4 regions of the Acidovorax sp. GW835-FHT14B10 genome follow, and region 3 is predicted to be linked to each of the others. Evidence: predicted binding sites of a transcription regulator. Region 3 holds the regulator's gene; each other region holds the start of a gene.
The links. The regulator LexA, encoded in region 3, represses DNA repair genes until DNA is damaged. The targets are predictions, from matches to a motif close to ACTGTATNNNNATACAGT.
Positions count from the first base shown of each region.

Region 1: imuA (translesion DNA synthesis-associated protein ImuA) is a predicted target of LexA. The motif match lies at 2,319-2,336, and genes of this name have one in related genera.
Region 2: recA (recombinase RecA) is a predicted target of LexA. The motif match lies at 1,783-1,800, and genes of this name have one in related genera.
Region 4: imuA (translesion DNA synthesis-associated protein ImuA) is a predicted target of LexA. The motif match lies at 3,400-3,417, and genes of this name have one in related genera.

Region 1 covers NZ_JBXAGC010000010.1:123,745-129,455, reverse strand. The annotation lists gene AC1Q5S_RS10045 (hypothetical protein) at 25-678, opposite strand; gene AC1Q5S_RS10040 (hypothetical protein) at 689-910, opposite strand; gene AC1Q5S_RS10035 (SOS response-associated peptidase family protein) at 1,250-2,215, shown strand; gene imuA (translesion DNA synthesis-associated protein ImuA) at 2,346-3,164, shown strand; gene AC1Q5S_RS10025 (Y-family DNA polymerase) at 3,106-4,425, shown strand; gene AC1Q5S_RS10020 (error-prone DNA polymerase) at 4,441-5,711, shown strand, end outside.
Region 2 covers NZ_JBXAGC010000003.1:19,574-25,284, forward strand. The annotation lists gene AC1Q5S_RS03460 (adenylate/guanylate cyclase domain-containing protein) at 1-218, shown strand, start outside; gene AC1Q5S_RS03465 (DUF4148 domain-containing protein) at 358-723, shown strand; gene AC1Q5S_RS03470 (hypothetical protein) at 938-1,237, shown strand; gene AC1Q5S_RS03475 (MarR family winged helix-turn-helix transcriptional regulator) at 1,225-1,719, opposite strand; gene recA (recombinase RecA) at 1,860-2,957, shown strand; gene recX (recombination regulator RecX) at 3,064-3,525, shown strand; gene argC (N-acetyl-gamma-glutamyl-phosphate reductase) at 3,679-4,611, opposite strand; gene sucC (ADP-forming succinate--CoA ligase subunit beta) at 4,782-5,711, shown strand, end outside.
Region 3 covers NZ_JBXAGC010000034.1:30,181-35,891, reverse strand. The annotation lists gene AC1Q5S_RS19655 (hypothetical protein) at 266-478, shown strand; gene AC1Q5S_RS19650 (branched-chain amino acid ABC transporter substrate-binding protein) at 610-1,740, shown strand; gene AC1Q5S_RS19645 (D-2-hydroxyacid dehydrogenase family protein) at 1,867-2,874, opposite strand; gene lexA (transcriptional repressor LexA) at 3,520-4,194, opposite strand; gene AC1Q5S_RS19635 (asparaginase) at 4,276-5,229, shown strand; gene adk (adenylate kinase) at 5,284-5,711, opposite strand, start outside.
Region 4 covers NZ_JBXAGC010000033.1:8,178-13,888, forward strand. The annotation lists gene AC1Q5S_RS19295 (error-prone DNA polymerase) at 1-1,036, opposite strand, end outside; gene AC1Q5S_RS19300 (Y-family DNA polymerase) at 1,041-2,549, opposite strand; gene imuA (translesion DNA synthesis-associated protein ImuA) at 2,512-3,369, opposite strand; gene AC1Q5S_RS19310 (hypothetical protein) at 3,489-3,686, opposite strand; gene AC1Q5S_RS19315 (3-oxoacid CoA-transferase subunit B) at 3,779-4,417, opposite strand; gene AC1Q5S_RS19320 (CoA transferase subunit A) at 4,485-5,186, opposite strand; gene AC1Q5S_RS19325 (PAS and helix-turn-helix domain-containing protein) at 5,263-5,711, shown strand, end outside.

The DNA of each region.
Region 1 (5,711 bases), on a different contig from region 3:
AGCACCGGTGCGTCCGGCAGCCCCTTAGTAGCCGGGTCGGCCGAAACCGGCCGCCCTTAGCCGCTCCGCAACCACAACCTCGGCGATCTCTACGGCGGCGGCCACGTGCTCGCGCGTCACGATAGCGTCTGCTGCGACCATGCCCGATACGATGGCCTGCGCCACCGCACCTCCCGCCTTTCCCGTGAGGTAATCGGCCGCGCCGGCGCCAGCCTTCGGAGACAGTTCGCGGGCGCGCTGCGCCAACTGCTCGTTGCCCGCAGCCCGCGCGACAAGGAATGCAGCGCTCGCAAGCGCCTTCACGCGCGCAGCCTCCGCCTTCACCGCCGCGGTTGCGGCGTAGGGCAGATACCCCGCAAGCGCGGCGAGATGGGTGGGCGTGAACAGAGTCAGTTCCCTCCCGAGTTCTATCCCAGAGCTCCCAAAGCTACTGACGACGACCCCATTCCCCCGACGCACTCGGCACTGCGCTTCAGCCTCCTGGGCAGCCGCGCGATCACGCCAGACAAGCACAGGAACTTCCCGGGTCGGATGCGAGGACCAGCGCCCCGTGACGTTCAGCATTCGCGGCAGTCCCGAGTTGTGGATCAGTCGTTCTCGTTCTGTCCCCCTATGCGCCGCATGAATCAGAACGAACCAGAGCACAGGCGCGGCTTCCTGGAACTGAATGGTCGGCATGAGCACAGGCCTATTTGATGAGCGTGAGGTGGTCCCGGCGGCGCGGCTTCTGAGAGCCAAGCGGCGCTGGCGGCACCGTTATAGTCGAAAGTCCTTCGTCGTAGTGAAGCTCGTCGCGTCCGTAGCTCGAACTGACCGCCTCGAGCACCAACATCAACCCGGCCAACACCATCAACCCGATGATTACGGCCAGGCCAACCACATGGGAAGGGCTTAGGCGCAGGAAACCCATGCTGCTCGCTGCGCAGATCGCAAGAATTGACAGCACACCGAACCCACATGCAGCGGCCAATACCCATCGAACCCCCCGGCTAGTTTTAGCAGTTATAGAGGGGGCCATCGGAACAGGACTCCTGCTTCGCCAAATCTCTTTTTGCATGCCCACCGATCCTCTCTGAAACATCCAGTTGAGACAACGATATAGCTTACTTGGCCCAGGCCTGGGCGCACCAATGGCCAATTGAAAGTATGCAGCCAGTTGCGCGCGGGATCCCAGAGCGGTAACGCTGTTCGAGTAGAGGAGGGCGCTTTCCTGTATCGTTAATCTCCTGATTTCCATGAGGGTTCCTCCATGTGCTACTCCGCTCAGATTTGGGCCGACTACCGAAAGTACGTGAAGGCGTACGGAGCGATCCTGGACATCAAAGAATTCGTGAAGTTCGTCTGGACACTTCCCGTTGACCCGAAGGTCAAAGTGCCGAAGGCCATGTGCGATGCCTTCACGAGCTCCGACGACGATGACGTGCAGGAGATCCGTGCCCTCATCCGGAAATTCAACACTCGGCAGCAGGCCCAGCTGGAGCAGGAGCTTTTCAAACAGCGCCGGCGTCTTGCCGACGCTGAACGCAAACTCGCGGAAAAGACCACCAAGGCGGCCGCTGAGAGCAAGCGGATCGCCACCGACAAGGTCGATCGGGCGCTCGAGCGTATCGCGGACCTGAAGCGCACCGAGCCGCAGGAGCGAGACGCGCGGATCTTCCCGCAGTGGTACGCGCCGGTGCTGGTGATGGAAAACGGCCAGCTGGTGGTGAAACCGATGCGCTACCAGTGCCGACCCGCCGGTAAGCCTGCCTTCTATGACACGAAGTACCCGGGCACCTACAACGCGCGCCGTGACAACCTCAAAGGGTTCTGGAAGGGCCTGTACGGCTACTCTCACGGCATCGTCGTGATGAACTCGTTCTTTGAGAACGTTAACCGGCACCGCGCCGAAGGCCGCGAGCTCGCCGACGGGGAAGCGCCCTCGAACGTGGTGCTGGAGTTCAAGCCACGGCCGCAACAGGACATGCTGGTGGCCTGCCTCTGGTCGCGGTGGACGGGCGCGGGCCAACCTGACCTCCTGTCCTTCGCCGCCATCACCGACGAGCCGCCCCCGGAGGTGTCGGCTGCCGGCCACGACCGATGCCCCGTGCCCATCAAACCGGAGAACCTGCGGGCTTGGCTGAGCCCGGTCGCGTCCGACTTGGCCTCGCTGGACGCAATCCTGGAAGACCGTGCTCGGCCGTACTACGAGCACCGCTGGCTGAAGGCGGCGTAGCACCACAGCGGCTCGGACGAACGCCCAAGAACCCTGCCGGCTGCCGGGCTCCTGAGGCAGCCCGACCGGGAAAACTGTCCCCTGGCTGGCCGGAATGTGGGATACTGTATGAAACACCAGTATTCGAGCCATGCCCGCCATTGCAGTACCTCACTGGTCGGAAGACCCCGACGCCGCGGCCGAGCCGGTACGGCGCGGGCGGCCGCAGGTCATCGAAGGTGAGATTCCCCAGGGAGTGTGGCGCGGAAGCGAGCTGGGCTCCAATGTCACCGACACGATCACCACGGGCTGGGACACGCTGGATCGCGAGCTGCCCGGTGGCGGCTGGCCGCTTCGCTCGCTCACCGAGATCCTGACGCCGCAACCGGCCGTGGTGGAATGGCGCCTGCTTTGCGGCGGCTTGGCCGCACTTGTCGCTCGCGGCGGAGAGGTGATCCTGGTTGCCCCCCCGAAATCGCCACACCTTCCGGGCCTGGTGCATGCCGGGCTGGACCAGCGCAAGCTGGTGTGGATCCAGGCGAACACGCCGGCCGAGCGGCTGTGGGTCACCGAGCAGCTGATCAAGTCGAACTCCGTGGGCGCGGTGGTCGCCTGGCTGCCGCAGGCCAGGCAGGAGCAGATCCGCCGCCTGCAGGTTTGCTCGCTCGCCTGCGACGCGCCCATCTTCCTGTGCCGGCCGGAGGCCACCCGCCACGAATCCTCGGCGGCGCCGCTGCGTGTGCACGCCACCTATGGACTGGACTGGGAGTTGCAGGTCGAGGTCTTCAAGCGCCGCGGGCCGGTCCATGCCGCTCCGCTGCAGCTGCCGTCGGTGCCCGGCGGGCTCGCTGCGGTCCTCACGCCGCGCCTGAGCACCCCCAGCCGCATGTTTCAAACCCCGGAGGCAGTCGATGCTGTGGGCAGCGCTGCTCCCCGCAGTCGACCCGCCAAGCAGCTCGCCGTCCACTGATGACCTCAACGGCATTGCGACTTGGGCTCTCCAATACACCCCCCGTGTCGCGATCCTGGAGGCGTCGGCGGTCGCCGTGGAGCTGGAGGCCAGCACGCGCCTGTTCGGCGGCAAGCGCCGGCTGGTCGAGCGGCTCAAGGCAGAGTGCGCTGAGCTGGGCCTGTCGCCCCCGAGCTGGGCCCCCACCAGCCTGGCGGCGCTCGCGCTCGCGCGCGCCGGTCTGACCAACGGCTTCTCCGGCCCGCTCCAGCAGGTGCTGGACGTATTGCCTTTCCAGACAGTCCGCGCGGCCCGCGTGCATGAGGCTACCCTGTCGCGGCTTGGCTGCCGCACGCTCGCCGACGTCCGGGCGCTGCCGCGCGGCGGGATCGCTCGGCGGTTCGACGCCGCCCTCCTGCTGGCCCTGGACCAGGCCTACGGCACCCGCCCGGAAAGCCACGCCTGGGTGCCCCTCCCGGACCGGTTCGCGCAGCGGCTCGAGCTGCTCTCCCGCGTGGAAGTCGCGCCGGCGCTGCTTTTCGGCGCGAGGCGCCTGCTGCTGCAGCTTTGCGGGTGGCTGGCTGCCAGGCGCGGCGGGATCGCCGCCTTCACCCTGCGCTGGTGCCACGACGTGATGCGCTCCAAGACGGCCGGCGACGGCGGCGAGATCACGATCCGCACGGCCGAGGTCACGCGCAACATCGAGCACCTGAGCCGGCTGCTCGCCGAGAACCTAGCCAAGGTGCAACTGAAGGCGCCCGTGGGCGACCTTGAGCTCGTGGCCGACGAGGTCCACGCGATGGAGGAGAAGAGTGCAGCCCTCCTGCCGGATCCGGCCCAGTCCAGCGAGTCGCTGGCGTTGGTCCTGGAGCGCGTCGCCGCGCGGCTTGGACCCGAGCGGGTGCTGCGGCCCGTGGCGGCCGCCGACCACCGGATGGAGTGGATGGTGCACTGGCAGCCCGCGCAGCAGCCGCTGCCGCGCCAGCCGGCGCACACGTCTCAGCTTCCGCAGCCGACGTTCGCCTTGCCAACGCCGCTGAAGCTGGCCAGCCGCGGGGACCGCCCGATGTACCAAGGCCCCCTGGTGCTTCTGTCTGGCCCACATCGTGTCGAAGGCGGCTGGTGGCATCGCATTCCCGACGCGGCCGGCCGGCCCGCGGCGCAGATCGTCGTTCGCGACTACTGGGTGGCCCTCAGCCAGCATGCCGGCGTGCTCTGGATCTTCCAGGCACGCCTGGGCAGCGACAAATCAGCCTGGTACCTCCAGGGCGTGTTCGCGTGAGAGTAGGGCGCCGCCATGAAACTCACCCAGTACGCCGAGCTTTGGTGCTTGTCCAACTTCTCCTTCCTGCGCGGCGCCAGCCAGGCAGAGGAACTGGTCAAGCGCGCGCACGCGCTCGGGTACGCCGCGCTGGCCATCACCGACGAGTGCTCCATGGCAGGCATCGTGCGGGCACACGTCGCAGCCAAGGAGGTCGGCCTGAAGCTGCTCGTGGGCGCGCAGTTCGAAGTGGCCGCGAAGGCTCCCTTCACGCTGGTCGTGCTGGCGCGCAACCTGCAGGGCTACGGCAACCTCTGCGAGTTCATCACGCGCCTGCGCCGTGCCTCCGACAAGGGCACCTATGCGCTGCCCATCGAGCAGATCGCGGGCCCCGAGCTCGACGATTGCCTGGTGCTGGTGGCTCCGCACCGAGGCCTGCAGCAGCAGGACCTGGACGAGATCGCCCGGTGGGCCCTGGGGCACTTTGAGGGCCGCACGTGGATGATCGCGCTGCGCGAGCGGGAGCTGGGCGATGAGATGTGGCTGCATCTGCTCCGGCAGACCAGCGCGCGATGCGGTATCCGGCTGGCCGCCGCCGGCGACGTGCACATGCACGTGCGATCGCGCAAACCCCTGCAGGACGTGCTGACCGCCACCCGCGTGCGCAGGCCGCTCACTGAGTGCGGCGAGGCCCTGCAGCCCAACGCGGAGCGGCACCTGCGCACCCGGCTTCGCCTGGCGCAGCTTTATCCGGAGGACTTGCTTCAGGAGACGTTGCGCATCGCCACCCTGTGCGACTTCTCGCTGGACGAACTGCGCTACCAATATCCGGACGAAGTTGTACCCGCCGGCGAGACGTCTACGAGCTACCTGCGCCGGATCACCTATGAAGGGGCTGGGCGCCGCTGGCCGGATGGCGTCCCGGAGAAGGTGCAGACCCAGATCGAGCACGAGCTCGAGCTGATCGCCGAGCTTCGCTACGAGCATTATTTCCTGACGGTGTTCGACATCGTCCGGTTCGCGCGATCGCGCCAGATCCTGTGCCAGGGTCGAGGGTCAGCTGCCAACTCGGTGGTGTGCTTCTGCCTGGGCGTGACGGAGGTCGACCCGGCCCGCATGAGCACGCTTTTCGAGCGTTTCATCTCGCGCGAGCGCAACGAGCCGCCAGACATCGACGTCGACTTCGAGCACGAGCGGCGCGAGGAGGTCATCCAGTACCTCTATTCCCGGTACGGCCGGAAACGGGCAGCGCTGACCGCAGCCGTCATCAGCTACCGGCCCAAGTCGGCGATCCGCGACGTGGGCAA
Region 2 (5,711 bases), on a different contig from region 3:
CCGTGGGCGAGGTGGTGAACACCGCCAGCCGCCTGCAAGACCACTCCAAAGTGGTGGGTGCGCGGCTGGTGCTGTCGCAAGAGGCTGCCCGCCTGGCCGGTGTGGCAGACGCCTTGGGCACACCTGAAGAGGTGCAGGTGCGCGGGCGCTCGCAGCCGTTGCAGGTGCTGCATGTGAAGCGGCCGTCGCAGCTGTGGGGGCCGGCTTCGGGGGGGTGAGCACAGCGGCCTGGGCGGGGCGGCGACCTCGCAAAACCTGTGCGTTTACGCACATACGCCAAGGCGCCAAAAACGGAAACTTCTTCCCATGCAGAACGCAATCACGCACTGCAGGAATCACTCCAAAGGAAGAACTGCCATGACCAACGCCAAGACTACCGCCAAGACCCTGATCGCCATCGCCACTGTGGCTGCTGCCGCCTTTGCCGGTGCTGCTTCTGCCGCCACACCGATCAACGAACAATGGGGTGGCGATGAGCCCGTCGCCCAAGGCCCCGGACTGAGCCGCGCTGAAGTGCAAGCCGACCTGAATCTGTGGAACCGCGCTGGCCTGGGCCAAGCCAACTCAGGCGACCGCACCCCCGACGCCGATCCCGCCTACGAAGCCCGCCTGGCCGAGTACCGCCGCCTGCGCAGCGGCCCCGAGTTTGTGGCCGAAGTGCGCCGCCTCGGTGGCGATGTGAGCCGCCTTGCGGCCCAACAAGCTCAGCGCAACACCCACTGAACATGACCGGGGGCCACAGAGTGGCTTGACCGGGGGCTTCTTTGAAAGGGGCCCTCGCTGTCCGTTCATCCCATGCGCACTGCACAGCTGTTGCAGGGCGCATTTTGGTTTTTGAGAAGGTTGTTGGCGCGATGGTTTCACCACCCCCAGCGGCTGTAGCGGACCAGCGTTTGGGGTCGGGTGTCCTGGGCCCCTGGCGGTGGACGGCACCCATGTGATTGACCTCAAAGGCGACAGCCCCGGGGGCATCGAGCAGACGATCGACCCGGTGGCAGGCCGCACGTACCGCGTGAGTTTTTCGGCGTCCAGGCACTTGCTGATGGGCTCGGACGCAGACCTGACGGTGTCTGCGTTGTCCTCCGGGGGCAGTGCCGCACTGGCCACGCTGAACGCGAATGTGCCTGTTTCCGTTAGCACCAACCCCGCCTCGACCACCTTGTGGGCCGCCTACAGCCTTGTGCTCACTGCGACAGGACCAGCTTCGACATTGCGATGGGTGTCCTATTGCGCGTAAGCCTCCAAACCCAGGCACACCACGGTGGCCACGTCATCGCCCACCTCGGCGCGAAATTCGGCTTCAGCCTGCGTCACTGCATCGCGAAACCCCTGCAGCCAGGTCAGCCCGGTGGGCGTAAAGCACACCCGGCGTGCCCGCGCGTCGTGCGGGTCACTCTCGCGGCTCACCAATCCCCAGGCTTCACACTGGTCCACCAGCTGCGCCATCGACTGCTTGGTCATGCCTGCGCGCTGGGCCAGGTCGGTCAGGCGGTCACCCCCCAGCGCCAGGTGGCGCGTGAGGTGGATGTGCGCGGCCCCTACCTGGTCGCGGGCGGCCAGGTTCGACAGGGCCAGGGGCACCTCCACGTTGCGCGCCATGAGTTGCAGCACCCGGGCATCAAAGCGGCGCAGCGCGCTGCCCATGAGGCGGCCCAGGTGGGTTTGCCGCCAACGGTCGTCCAGCGTCGCGGGGGGCGTGACGGGTGAAAAATCAGCCATGCCACATTGTCAGGCAAACTGACTAAAAATTGCTTTATGCCGACCGCATTGCTCACATAAACTACTGTTCAAGCATCCAGCCTGTGATTAACCGCAGAGCGATGCACGCATCCAACCTGTTGTTTTTCAAGGAGTTTCCCATGGACGTCGCAGTCAAAGGCACCAATCCCGCATTGCCCGTGAACACCGAAAAGGCCAAGGCCCTGGCCGCCGCGCTCGCCCAGATCGAGAAGCAATTTGGCAAGGGCACCATCATGCGCCTGGGCGAGGGCGAGGTGATCGAGGACATCCAGGTGGTCTCCACCGGCTCTCTGGGCCTGGACATTGCCCTGGGCGTGGGCGGCCTGCCGCGCGGCCGCGTGGTCGAGATCTACGGCCCGGAATCATCGGGCAAGACCACGCTCACGCTGCAGGTCATTGCCGAGATGCAAAAGCAGGGCGGCACCTGCGCCTTCGTCGACGCCGAGCACGCCCTCGATGTGCAATACGCCCAGAAGCTGGGTGTGCAGCTGTCCGACCTGCTGATCAGCCAGCCCGACACCGGCGAGCAGGCGCTCGAAATCGTGGACAGCCTGGTGCGCTCGGGCGCCGTGGACCTGATCGTGGTGGACTCGGTCGCCGCCCTCACCCCCAAGGCCGAAATCGAAGGCGAAATGGGCGACAGCCTGCCCGGCCTGCAGGCCCGCCTGATGAGCCAGGCGCTGCGCAAGCTGACCTCCACCATCAAGAAGACCAACTGCATGGTCATCTTCATCAACCAGATCCGCATGAAGATCGGCGTGATGTTCGGCTCGCCCGAAACCACCACCGGCGGCAATGCGCTCAAGTTCTACGCTTCGGTGCGCCTGGATATCCGCCGCACCGGCACCATCAAGAAGGGCGACGACGCCATCGGCAACGAAACCAAGGTGAAGGTGGTCAAGAACAAGGTGAGCCCGCCCTTCAAGACGGCCGAGTTCGACATCCTGTTCGGCGAAGGCATCAGCCGCGAAGGCGAGATCATCGACATGGGCGTGAACGCCAAGATCGTCGAGAAAGCCGGCGCCTGGTATGCCTACAACGGCGAAAAGATCGGCCAGGGCCGCGACAACGCCCGCGAGTTCCTGCGCGAGAACCCCGACCTGGCCCGCGAGATCGAGAACAAGGTGCGCGAGAGCCTGGGCATCGCCCTGCTGCCTGCCGCCCTGCAAGCCGCACCCGCCGGCAAGCCCGCCAAGGGTGAGAAGGAAGACAAGTAAGCAAGGCAAGCAGCGGGCGCCTGCTGCACCCTTGTTAGATGTGAATCAGGCCGCTGGCGCTTGTCCGATAAGCGCCAGCAGCCATCCATAGCAGAGCATCACCACCATGGGCTTTGGCACCCTTTCCCTCAAGGGCCGCGCACTGCGGCTGCTGGCCCAGCGCGAGCATTCGCGCGCCGAGCTGGCGACCAAGCTGGCGCGCCATGTGCAAGAGGGCGATGACCTGAACGCCGTACTCGACGAGTTGCAGGCCAAGGATTTCATCAACGCCACGCGCGTGGCCGAATCGCTGGTGCACCGCCGCGCCGCGCGGCTGGGCACGCAGCGCCTGGTACAGGAACTGCGCGGCAAGGGGCTCGACGATGATCTGGTGCGCGCCACGGCCGAACGCCTGCGCGCCACCGAACAGGAGCGCGCCCAGGCCGTCTGGCGCCAGCGCTTTGGCCGCGTGGCCACCGATGCGCAGGAGCGGGCGCGGCAGATGCGCTTTCTGGCCGCGCGCGGTTTTGCGGGAGATGTGGTGCGCCGCGTGGTGCAGGGCGGCAGCCCGGACCAAGAAGCGGAGTGAAAGCGCGGGAGGGGTTGCGGCAATCCTCCGTGGCCGGCTTCACTGCAGAATTGAAACCAGAAAAGCCGAAAGCGCCTTGCCGATAAGCGCCGCCAGCTCTTCAATAATGAGCAAATCCGTCACCGAATCTGCTCATCCGCGGGGCCTGCCCGCTCACAGACCCAGCATCAACTGCAGGTTTTGCACCGCCGCACCGCTGGCGCCCTTGCCCAGGTTGTCGAGGCGGGCCACCAGCACCGCGTGGCGGTAGGTTTCGTTGGCGAACACGCGCAGCTCCAACTGGTTGGTGTCGTTGAGTGCGGTGGGCTCCAGCTTGCCGTCTTCGGTGGGCGGCAGCACGCTCACCCATTGCGCGGGCGTATTGCTTTGCGCGTAGTGCGCTGCCAGGGCATCGTGCAGATCGGCCGCCTTGGGCTGGCCCGGCAGCAGATCCAGGTGCAGGGGCAGTTGCACCAGCATGCCCTGGCGGAAGTTGCCAACAGCGGGCACAAAGATGGGCCGGCGCGTGAGCCCGGTGTATTTCAGAATCTCCGGCAGGTGCTTGTGCGACAGGCCCAGCGCATACAGCTCGAACGGCGCCGCCTGACCTTGCTCATACGCTTCGATCATGGTGCGGCCGCCGCCCGAATAGCCGCTGACCGAGGGCAGCGCGAGCGGGAAATCGTTGGGCACCAGGCCTGCATCGACCAATGGCCGCAGCAGCGCAATGGCACCGGTGGCATAGCAGCCGGGGTTGGAGACGCGCAGCGCCTCGCGCACGGCCTGCGCCTGGCCCGCGGCCAGCTCGGGGAAACCAAACACCCAACCGGGCGCGGTGCGGTGCGCGGTGCTGGCGTCGATCACCTTGACCTGGCGGCCGGTGGTCTTTTCGATGCCATCGACCATGGCCACGGTTTCGCGTGCGGCATCGTCGTGCAGGCACAGCACCACCAGATCGACACCCGCAATCAGGTCGCGCTTGGCCGCGGGATCCTTGCGCAATGCGGGGGCAATGCTCACCAGCTCGACCTGCGGCATGGCCTGCAGGCGCTCGCGGATCTGCAGGCCCGTGGTGCCGGCTTCGCCATCGATAAAGATTCTGGACATCGGAAAGCTCCTGCAAGGGGGTGATTGCGCGCTGGCCCACCCCTGTAAGCTTGGCACAAGGGATGGTGCATTGCAGCATGATACAGTCGCCGGCTGCCATGTCCCCGCCCGCGGCCAGACAATAGTCCATGGTAAACGGGTAAATACCACCCTTCCCTGAGAGAGACCTCATGAAGATTCACGAATACCAAGGCAAGGAAATCTTGCGCAATTTTGGTGTGCCCGTTCCGCGTGGCATTCCCGCATTCACGGTGCAAGAAGCCGTTGAAGCAGCCCAAAAACTCGGCGGCCCCGTGTGGGTGGTCAAGGCCCAGATCCACGCCGGTGGCCGTGGCAAGGGTGGCGGCGTGAAGGTTGCCAAGACCATCGACGACGTCAAGCGCCTCGCTGGCGACATCCTGGGCATGCAGCTCAAGACGCACCAGACTGGCCCCGAAGGCCAGAAGGTCCGCCGCCTGTACATCGAAGACGGCGCCGACATCAAGAACGAACTGTATGTGTCGCTGGTGACCGACCGCGCCACGCAGAAGGTGGCCCTGATCGCTTCGAGCGAAGGCGGCATGGACATCGAGGAAGTGGCCCACTCCACGCCCGAGAAGATCATCACCGAGATGATCGATCCACTGGTCGGCATCACCGCCGCACAAAGCAAGAAGGTGGCCGCAGCCATCGGCCTGACCGGTGCCTCCATCGACCAGGCCGTGGACATCTTCGCCAAGATCTACAAGTGCTACATGGACACCGACGCGTCGCTGGTGGAAATCAACCCGCTGAACTGCGACTCCAAGGGCAACCTGATGGCCCTGGACGCCAAGTTCAACTTTGACGCCAACGCCCTGTTCCGCCACCCCGAAATCGTGGCCTTCCGCGATCTGGACGAAGAAGATCCGGCCGAAGTAGAAGCCTCCAAGTTCGACCTGGCCTACATCAGCCTCGATGGCAACATCGGCTGCCTGGTGAACGGCGCCGGCCTGGCCATGGCCACCATGGACACCATCAAGCTGTTCGGCGGCGAGCCGGCCAACTTCCTGGACGTGGGCGGCGGCGCCACCCCCGAGAAGGTCACCGAAGCCTTCAAGATCATGCTCAAGAACCCCAAG
Region 3 (5,711 bases):
TCCCAAGTCGCTCCCTCGTTTTGTGCCCACCCTCACTGACGTGGTACAGGGGGCCGACGTGCTCCCCGTTTCAGTGCCACTGGCGCAACCAGCGGCATCGCCTCTGGCGGTCGAACCCTTCATTGCGAAACCTGCGCCATCGCCCCAGTTCGGGGTTTCGCCTCCTGCAGTGCCTGTGCAGACGTTGGACAGGAACGCGGCGGGTAATCACGGAGTTCGGCCCATCCAGTCATCCCCCCGCCCGGTACCGCCCTTGCCGCAGGGCATGGAAGAGTACATGGTGCACCGAGTGATGCAGCGCGTCGATGGCGTGCTGGATCAGCGGTTGCGTGAGGCGATTGCCCTGGTGATACAGGAGCAGACACGCTCCGTGCTGCCCCGCCTGCGGGAAGAGATTGAATCGGTGGTGCGGCATGCGGTCTATGAGGCGGTGGCCGACGAATTGGCCGCCGGCGCTTCGTCGCAGCCGGGGGGATGACAGGGTAACTCCCTGTGGTTTCCCGTGCATTTACGCGTGTTCCCTAGTGATCTGGCCCGTAAATTGCGATATGTTCACCTGCGTTGAGACACAAGAACTCTTCTCAGCGTTTATCTTTACTGGAGATTGATATGCAATTGAAGTTGAAACTGACCGCGGTTGCTGCTATCGCGGCTGTTGCTGGTATGGCCTCTGCACAAGAGCAAGTGGTCAAGATCGGCCATGTGGCTCCGGTTTCCGGTGCGCAAGCCCACTACGGCAAGGACAACGAAAATGGTGCGCGCATGGCCATTGAAGAATTGAATGCTCAGGGCATCACCATCGGTGGCAAGAAAATCAAGTTCGAGTTGCAAGCAGAAGACGATGCGGCGGACCCCAAGCAGGGCACGGCTGCTGCACAGAAATTGTGCGATGCCAAGGTGGCTGGCGTTGTGGGTCACCTGAACTCCGGTACGACCATTCCTGCTTCCAAGGTCTACAACGACTGTGGCATTCCTCATGTCACGGGTGCGGCCACCAACCCCAACCTCACGAAGCCTGGCTACAAGACCACCTTCCGCATCATTGCCAACGACAACGCCTTGGGTGCCGGACTGGCCTTCTACGCGGCTGACACGCTCAAGCTTAAGACCGTCGCCATCGTTGACGATCGCACGGCGTATGGCCAGGGTGTGGCCAACGTGTTCAAGAAGGTGGCTGCAGAAAAGGGCATGAAGGTGGTGGACGAGCAGTTCACGACCGACAAGGCCACCGATTTCATGGCCATCCTGACGGCTATCAAGTCCAAAAATCCTGATGCCATCTTCTTCGGCGGTATGGATCCCCAGGGTGGCCCGATGCTGCGCCAGATGGAGCAACTGGGCATGGGCAACGTGAAATATTTCGGTGGTGACGGTATCTGCACCTCCGAAATCGCCAAGTTGGCTGCCGGTGCCAAGACGCTGTCCAATGTGGTGTGTGCCGAAGGCGGCGCGTCACTCGACAAGATGCCCGGCGGCAAGGCATGGAAGGCCAAGTACGATGCCAAGTATCCAGGCCAGTTCCAAGTCTACAGCCCCTACACCTATGACGCCACGCAATTGATCGTGGACGCCATGAAGCGCGCCAATTCGGTGGACCCCAAGGTCTATACCCCCGAATTGCTCAAGTCGCAATTCAAGGGCGTGACCTCCACGATCGCATTTGAGCCTAACGGCGAAATGAAGAACCCCGCCATCACACTGTATGTGTACAAGGACGGCAAGAAGACCCCTCTGAACTGAATTCAGAGGCACCTTGGCAGCATCTCTGGGTGCTGCCCACCTACCAAAATGGCTTCCTGAAGGAAGCCATTTTTTATAGATGCCTGCCCAATCCACAACGACGGGAGCGGGCGGCTGCGCCAATACTCAGCGCCGGACCTGCAGTGCGCCCGGGTTCACGATATTCGTGGGTGTACCCTTGATGTAGTTCACCACGTTGTCGAAGGCAGCACCGAAATACAACTCGTAGCTGTCCTGCTCGACGTAACCGATGTGGGGTGTGCAGATACAGTTTTCCAGGCGCAGCAGGGCATGGCCTTGCAGGATGGGTTCGCTCTCAAACACATCAACGGCCGCCAAACCGGGGCGTCCTCGGTTCAGCGCTGCAATCAGGGCGTCAGGTTCAATCAATTCAGCGCGCGAGGTATTGACCAGCAGTGCGGTGGGCTTCATGCACGACAGGTCTTCCAGCGAAATGATGCTGCGGGTTTCATCATTGAGTCGCAGGTGCAGAGAGAGCACATCGCACTGCGAGAAGAACTCTTCCCGGTTGGTGGCCGCCTGGTATCCATCGGACAGGGCCTGGGCGCGGGAGGCCTCACGACCCCACACGCGTACGTTCATGCCAAATGCCCGGCCGTAGCCGGCCACCAGTTGTCCTATACGGCCATAGCCCCAGATGCCCAGTGTTTTTCCTCGCAGTACGCTGCCGATGCAGAAGTTGGGGGGCATCGAGGCCGTTTTGAGGCCGGACTGCTGCCAGGCGCCATGTTTGAGATTGGCGATGTACTGGGGCAAGCGCCGCATGGCTGCCATCACCAGCGCCCAGGTAAGTTCAGCCGGCGCCACAGGTGAACCCACACCTTCGGCCACGGCGATGCCGCGCTCGGTGCACGCAGTCACATCGATATGGCTGCCGATCTTGCCGGTTTGGGCAATCAGTTTCAGTCGAGGCAGTTTTTCGACCAGCTGGCGCGTGATCTGGGTGCGTTCACGCACCAGCACGATGATGTCTGCATCCTTCAGGCGCACCGCCAGTTGCCCCTGACCTTTCACCGTGTTGGTGTAGACCTTTGCTGAGTAGGGATCGAGCCGGCTTGCGCAATGGAGTTTGCGCACCGCATCCTGATAGTCATCCAGAATCACAATATTCATCCCGCCATTGTGCCTTGGCGGGGGCTGGTCGGAGGTCTTGCCGCCCCTAGGCTCTCGAACAGAATGCAACGCTTTGTGGCACCCGTTGCGCCAGAGCTGGGGATGTGGGCCTCAGTGGCATGTTTCGCAAGCGGCCATGCGCTCCAGCTCGGCGCAGACATCGGCCATGCGGCCCGAGATGACCATGCGCCCGACCTCCGAGCGGGATGCCGGATGCAGAACGCGCACCGGGCGTCGGGTGCCTCGACGGCTTGCGGCGCCCGGTCCGGTGGTGGCGCAAGACGCACTGTGCATGCGAGCAGCGGGCTGACAGCCCGTGCTGCCTGACGCCGAACCTGCCACCTCTGGGACGATGCTGGCCACCGCGCAGGACGAAAGACCTTCGTGGCGCACGCCGGGTGTGCGCGCCGCGTGCGCAGGGCTGTGCGCAGGCGTGCAGCGCCTGGGATGCAGCCATTGCGCGAGGGTGTGAATCGGTTGAGATAGTGCAGAGAGTGCGAACAAGGCAAGTCCCATGTGAAAACTCCATGTATCAGGGGTTGAGCACAGGCAGGATTGCAGGGGGTGCGCGCTCTCAGGGCTGGAAAACCCGCCAGGGGCTTGCCAAACGCCCGCCACCTGAGGCGCGCAGCAGAGGATGGGGAATTACATGAGCATGGTGTTGCGGATCAAGCCCACGGCCAGGCCTTCAATCGCGAAAACCTCGCCTGGCTGAACCACAATCACGGGGTAATCGGGGTTTTCGGGCAGCAGCTCAATGGTGCTGGCCGTGCGACGCAGGCGTTTGACGGTGACATCGTCACCCAGCCTGGCCACCACGATCTGGCCGTTGCGGGCTTCCCGGGTGGATTGCACGGCTAGCAGATCGCCGTCCATGATGCCGGCGTCGCGCATGGACATGCCGCGCACCTTGAGCAGGTAATCGGGCTTGTGCTGGAAGAGGCTGTTTTCCACGCTGTAGGTCTGGTCCACATGCTCCTGCGCGAGAATGGGCGAGCCTGCCGCTACGCGGCCAATCAGGGGCAAGACCAGCTGCGACAATCCCGGGATAGGCAGGCTGAACTGGGTGCCGCGCGCCGCATTGATGGAGCGCACTGTGTCACCACGCAAGCGGATGCCGCGGGACGTGCCGCTGACCAGTTCGATGACACCCTTGCGGGCAAGGGCCTGCAGGTGCTCTTCTGCGGCGTTGGCGGACTTGAAGCCCAGCTCTGTGGCGATTTCTGCCCTGGTGGGCGGAGCGCCGGTGCGGGAGATGGCCACCTGGATTAGGTCCAGGATTTGTTGCTGGCGGGCCGTGAGCTTGGGGTTGTCGAGCATGGTGTTTCCAGTGCGTGCCACGTTGGTGGGGATAACTGTTTATTAATCCAGTAACTGTATTTTTCACCAGTTTTTCAAAGGATGCAAGTGAACACGCAAAAAATTGTGGTGCTGGGAACCGGTGGAACCATTGCTGGCACATCTGCTACCCGGGGCGACAACATTGGCTACACCGCCGCGCAGGTGGGTGTTGAGCAGTTGCTGCATGCGGTGCCCGGCTTGCAGGCAGCGGCCTGCGGGGGGTTGTTGGCCGAGCAGCTTGCACAGCTGGACAGCAAGGACATGGAGTTCAGCGTGTGGCAGACGCTGGCAGAGCGTTGCGCCAGCGCGCTCGCCGATCCCGAGGTGCGCGGCGTGGTCATCACCCACGGCACGGATACGCTGGAAGAGACCGCCTGGTTCTTGCACTCGGTGCTGGATGCCCGCAAGCCGGTGGTGTTGACCTGCGCGATGCGGCCCGCCACGGCCTTGACGCCTGACGGACCGCAGAACCTGCTCGATGCCGTCGCGGTGGCGGCGACTGCGGGGGCCCGGGGCGTCATGGTGGTGGCGGCCGGCGTGGTGCATGGCGCGCAGCGTGTGCAGAAGGTGCATCCCTACCGGGTAGATGCATTCAGTTCGGGCGAGGCCGGCCCGCTGGGCTGGGTGGAGGAGGGGGCGGTGCGTTTGGTGCAGGATTGGCCGTTGGCGCGATCAGTGCAAGCACAAGTTGCTCTTGAAAAGATAGTCAATTGCGTGCAATGGCCGCGCGTCGAGGTGGTGATGGGCTACGCTGGCGCAACGGGTGCGCTGGTGGATGCGCTGTTGCGCGATGGCGTGCAGGGCATCGTGGTGGCCGCCACGGGCAACGGCACGCTTCACCATGTGCTGGAATCAGCGCTGCTGCGCGCGCAGGCGGCGGGTGTGAAAGTAGTGCGTTCCACGCGCTGCCCGGAAGGCCAGGTGCTGCCCAGGCCTGGCGATGCGCTACCCGATTCCCGGGGCCTGTCTCCGGTGAAGGCACGCATCTCGCTGATGCTGGACCTGCTGTGGTGACCGCTTATCGCAGTGCCGCACCGGACGCACAGCCGGTGCGGATCGAGCGGAGATTCAGCTCGCCAGGGCCTGCATTGCGCGTGCCGTGATTTCTTCGACGCTGCCTGTGCCGCTGATGGCGCGGTATTTGGGGGCGGCGCCGGGTTCGGCCTGGGCCCAGTGGCTGTAGTAGTCCACCAGCGGGCGGGTCTGGTCGCTGTAGACCTGCAGGCGTTTCTTGACGGTTTCTTCCTTGTCGTCTTCGCGCTGGATCAGGTCTTCACCGGTCAGGTCGTCCTTGCCTGCCACCTTGGGTGGATTGAACTTGACGTGGTAGGTGCGGCCACTGGCGGGGTGCGAACGGCGACCGCTCATGCGCTCGATGATGGCGTCGAACGGCACGTCGATTTCGAGCACGTAGTCGAGCCTGACGCCAGCCGCCTTCATGGCGTCGGCCTGTGGAATGGTGCGGGGAAAACCGTCGAACAGAAAGCCCTGGGCGC
Region 4 (5,711 bases), on a different contig from region 3:
CCCGGCTGCGCGCAAAGCGCACGATATCGTGCACGGTCAGGAAGTACATCTCGTACTGGCAGTGCGCAATCAGCGCAAGCTCCTTGTGGATCTGCGCGGCAATCCCGTCGGGCACCCCTTGGGGATAACGGCCTCTGGCCCCCTCTTGTGCCAGCCACGCCAAGGCCTGGGGAGGCGTCATGCCGGCGGGCACGGTCTCTTGCGGGTAGCGGTATTTGATTTCATCCAGGCTGAAGCTGCAGCGCGCGGCCACCGTGAGCGTGGCGGCCAGCAGTTCGGGCGGGTAGATGCCGGCCAGGCGCACGCGCTGGCGCAAATGGCGTTCGGCATTGGGCTGCAGCGCAAAGCCGCATTCGGCCACGCTGCAGCCCCGCTGCACGGCGGTGATCACGTCCTGCAGCGGCTTGCGCGAGCGGGCGTGCATGTGCACATCGCCCGCGGCCACCAGCGGCAGGCCCAGCGCCGTGCCCACGCGCTGCAGCGTGGCCAGCCACAGGCTGTCGCCAGGGGCCAGGTGCAGCTCCACCGCCAGCCAGAGGTGGGCATCAAAATTTGAACCCAATTGACCCATGGCGCTTGATATACAAACGCTAACAGCTGCAAAATCAGAAGCATCAAAGCACTCGCGGCGGGGAACGAGCAGCAGCTCGCATCCCTCCAGGAGGTTGAACGGACTGCCGGGGCCGACGTGGTATTGCCCCTTGGGTGCCGCCGCGCGCGCTGCGGTGATGAACTCGCACAGATTGCCCCAGCCCTCGCCATCCCGCGCCAGGGCCACCAGGCGCAGCTTGCCCCACGCAAACTCGCTGCCCACGATAAGGTGCAAGCCCCATTCCCTGGTGGCCTCCCAGGCGCGCACCACGCCTGCCACCGAGCATTCGTCGGTCAGCGCCAGGGCCTGGTAGCCCAGTTGGGCAGCACGCGCCACCAGCTCCTTCGGATGGGAGGCGCCGCGCTGAAAACTGAAGTTGGACAGGCAATGCAGCTCGGCATAGCCCGGCAAGGGCGCAGGGGACGGCACCGCGACAGACGCCATGGCCTCACCCAAAGAGGCCGTGCAGAAACCAGCGGTGCGGCTGCGCGGTGGTCACCGCGCCCTCCTGCATCGCGCTGCCAGCGGGCGGCACCCACCGCTCGCGGAACACCCACACCAGTCCCGCCACATCGTTGTGCGCCACAAAATAATCGCGCAGCGCCAGCCCCGCACAGGGATGGCCCGGGTCGCCAGCGCCCTCGTCTGCGGCCGACCACCAGCCCGCCTCGAACCGGTGCGGCCCCGCCAGCAGGCGCAGCAAGCCATGGTGGCAAGGGCGGTTGCCCTGCACCGCCAGCCGCCGGGGTGGGCGCAGCAGCCAGGTGGGCCACAGGGTGGCGTCAGGGGTTTGCGTGTCGGCGGCAGGGGTGCCGGGGTGGGCGCGGTCATGGTTCAGCGCCTCGGTCGCCGGGCGCCATTGCTGCATGTGCTCGGGCCGGTGGTCGGCCTGCAGCACGGGGGACACCACCTGGCTGGCCCCCAGGCGGGCCGACAGGCGCTCCAGCAACTGGTGCAAGGCCTCGCCCGGCGCTGAAGCCGGGTCGCCGCAGCCACCGCCCACAAGATCACCGGGCGGCAGCAGGCTCGCGCTGCGATGCGGCAATGGGGCGGCCTCCAGCAGGCGCAGCGTGATCTGGTTGACCGGTGCCGCCAGGGCCGTGCGCGCCAGGTTTTCCGACAGCAGGCGCCGCAGGTGCGCCATGTCCTGCGTGGCCTGGGCGGTGCGCACCGACAAGGCCTGCGTGGGGGCAATGGCCACGCCATCGATGCGCCGCAGGTCGTGGCGCCAGGCCAGCTCCAGCGCCAGCGCGCCCTGCTGCCGCGCCTGCAGCCAGCCCTGCAGGGCCGTGAGGCAGCGGCTGGCACTCCAGAGCAGCGCATCGGCCGAATCGGCCAGTGCGGGCAGCTCGGCGGTCAGCACAAACTGCTCGGGCAGCTCCAGCCAGGCATGGGCTTCGGGGGCATCGCCCAGGGCCTGGTCCAGCACCCGCAACACCTGGGCACCAAAACGCCTGGCCACCCCGGCACGCGGCAGCGACCGCAACGCCCCCCAGGTACGACAACCCATGCGCTCCAGGCTGGCCCCATGCGGGCGCAGGGCGGTCAGCGTGTGCAAGGGCAAGCCGTCCACACCCGGCGCCACGCCCTGCCCTGGCGGCACACGACCTGCCTGCGCCATGCGCAACCAGGCCTGCGCCACCAGGGCTGTCGGCCCGCAGCCCCACGCCGTCTGTGTGCCAGGCGTTTGCACCCGCACTTCCCGGGTGGCCTTGTGCGCAGGCGGCCCGCCGGATGCGTCGGCCCAGGCCTGCAGCACCTGCGCCCGCAAGGCATCGCGCCCACCCCAGAGCCGCTCGGTGGTGGACACCTCCAGCAGCACCGCTTCGCCATCCACCAGCGCCACGCGCGGCGTAAAGCGCAAAGCCCACCAGCCCGACGCCGCGGCTGGCACCGCGGCGCCCGGAGGTGCCGCAGACTCATCGCTCCATGGCAACGGCAGTGCGATCCAGTGCATGGCCCCTCCTCTCTGGCACAGCCATCAACGGCGCCAGCGCCGGGCGCATAGTCAACGCTTGCGCCGCACTGTGACGCGCCGCTGTTGCACCGGCCACCCCCTGCGCAGCGCGCCGCTGCGCGGCCTGCGCCGCCAGCGCCTGGGCCAGACGGGGGTGACAGCCCGGCAGATCCAGCCCCTGCACCAGAGGCGGCCCCCGGCGCTTGAGGATGCGCACCTGCATGCCAGGCGATAGGACGGCATCCCCCGGCAGGGCCAGCCCCTGCACCTGCAGCCGCAGCAAGGCCGGCGACGCCTGCTGGGCGGCACTGACCGGGCGAAACACCCACAGCAACTGCTGTTGTTGCGCGGCCGCCAGTTGCAGCCTGCGCAAGGCCGCTGCTTGTGCCTGCGGCAGCCAGGCCATGACGGCCAGCACATCGCGGCACCGCAGCGCCTGCTCGGCCGCCCAGAGCGCCGCCCTGGCGTTGTCGGGCCGCACCACGCACAAGCGCTGCGCCTGCAACCCCTGCGCCCTGAGCGCCGGGCCAAAGGGCTCGCACGGTGGAGCCACCACGACCACGGCCCCCACGCGCCGGGCAGTCGCCTGTGCCAGCGCGGGCAGCACCAGTTGCCATTCGTGCAGGCCCACCATGGGTTGCAATACTTCGCTCAGCGCCCCCACGGGCCAGCCACCGCCCGGCAGTTGCGCATCCAGCAGCGCGTATCCGGTGGGCTGCGCGGGCTGCGAGCCCTCGCCCAATGCGTCTGCATGCCAGACACCGGGCATGGCGGACGGAAAATCGAACGCAACCCGCAAAGTGGGGCGTGGCGCAATCATGGTGGTGGCAAGGGCTCAGAAGATAGAAATACTGTGAATATACACAGTATTTCTATCTTCCACCGCAAACCGCCCAGACAGAAGAAAAGGGACGCTTTGGGGCCGCTACAACATCTGCATCATCCCATCGGCCACAGCGCTTCACGCCACCAGGCCACTGCGGCCAGACCCACGGCCTCGCCTTGCCACGGTTGGAGCAGGTCGCCCTGCTGTCCAGGGTGGGAGCCGGCCTCGATCAACGCCTTTTGCCATGCCTGCAGCCGAGTGTCGGCAAAGGCGAGCGCGCGGCCGGGCTCCTGCCTGGTGGAGGCGGGCAAGCCTGCCTTGAACGGCTCCCACGGCGCCAAGGCATCCGCCAGCAAAAGGCCCGCTTGCGCGGGCCCGTGCTGTGGCAAATCAAGCAGTGCCTTCAGCGCAGCAGCGTGGCACCCGTCTTGGCCTGGAGGGCATCGAACGTGACGCCCGGCGCCAGCTCGACCACCTTGAGGCCCAGAGGCGTCACGTCCATCACGGCCAGGTCGGTGATGATGCGGTCGACCACGCCAACGCCCGTTAGGGGCAGCGTGCACTTGGGCAGGATCTTCATGTCCTCGGTGCCATCCTTCTTGCGCGCCACATGCTCCATGAGCACGATCACGCGCTTGACGCCGGCCACCAGGTCCATGGCGCCGCCCATGCCCTTGACCATCTTGCCGGGGATCATCCAGTTGGCCAGGTCGCCCTGCTCGCTGACCTGCATGGCGCCCAGGATGGACAGGTTGATCTTGCCGCCCCGGATCATGGCGAACGACTGGTCGCTGCTGAAGATCGACGAGCCCGCGATGGTGGTGACGGTCTGCTTGCCGGCGTTGATGAGGTCGGCATCCACCTTGTCCTCGGTGGGGAAGGCGCCGATGCCCAGCATGCCGTTCTCGGACTGCAGCCACACTTCCTTGTCGCCGGTGAAGTTGGCCACCAGCGTGGGAATGCCGATGCCCAGGTTCACATAGAAACCGTCTTCAAGTTCTTGGGCCGCACGGGCGGCCATCTGGTCTTGGGTCCAGGACATGTTCAAGCCTTTCTAATCGATTGAGGACAGGGCTTGCCGCTTCGCGGCTGCGGCCTGTCCCGCAAGGTTATTTCGTTTCGGTGATGGTTCTTTTCTCGATGCGCTTTTCAGGGTGGGCGTTGAGCACGATGCGGTGCACATAGATGCCGGGCAGGTGAATCTGGTCGGGGTCGATCGCGCCCGTCTCCACCACCTCTTCCACCTCCACGATGCAGATCTTGCCGGCCATGGCGGCGGCCGGGTTGAAGTTGCGTGCCGTCAGGCGAAACTGCAGGTTACCCGACTGGTCGGCGCGCCAGGCCTTGACCAGCGACACCTCGGGCACCAGCGAGCGCTCCATCACATAGGTTTCGCCATCGAACTCGCGCAGCTCCTTGCCCTCGGCCACGACGGTGCCTACGCCGGTCTTGGTAAAGAAGGCCGGGATGCCCGCGCCGCCCGCACGCAGCTTCTCGGCCAGCGTGCCCTGGGGCGTGAATTCCAGCTCCAGTTCACCCGCCAGGAACTGGCGCTCGAACTCCTTGTTCTCGCCCACATAGGACGAGATCATCTTCTTGATCTGGTGCGTTTCGAGCAGCTTGCCCAGGCCAAAACCGTCCACGCCCGCGTTGTTGGAGATCACGGTGAGGTTCTTCGCCCCCGAATCGCGCAGCGCATCAATGAGTGCCTCGGGAATACCGCACAGGCCGAAGCCGCCCACGGCCAGCAACTGACCATCGGCCACCACGCCTTCAAGGGCCTTGGCTGCGGAAGGAAATAACTTTTTCACCACGATCTCCTTGATAGTTTTGATGCGTTACGATACTACGTAGATAGATAAGTAGTACCCCGTAAAGATTTGCACTATGGACGTTGATTACAGACTGGCTTTCGAATTTGCCCCCGTGGGTCTGGTGCTCTCGCGCAACCGCACCATGGTGGACTGCAACCGGCTTGTCTGTGAAATGTTTGGCGCCTCGCGCGAAGTGCTGATCGGGCAATCGTTCGAGGTGCTCTACCCCAGCACCGACGAGTACGAACGCCTGGGGGCGCACATGGAGCCCATTTTGAACGCCAAGGGCCACTATGCCGACAGCCGCATCATGAAGCGGGCCAACGGCGAAGTGTTCTGGTGCCATGTGTCGGGCCGCGCCCTCAACCGCGAAGCCCCCCACGAATCGGGCATCTGGAGCTTTGAAGATCTCAGCTCGCAGCGCACCGTCAAGGCCGAACTCACGGGGCGCGAACGCGAAGTGGCCGCCAAGCTGCTGGAAGGCCTGACCTCCAAGGAAATCGGCAAGACCCTAGAGATCAG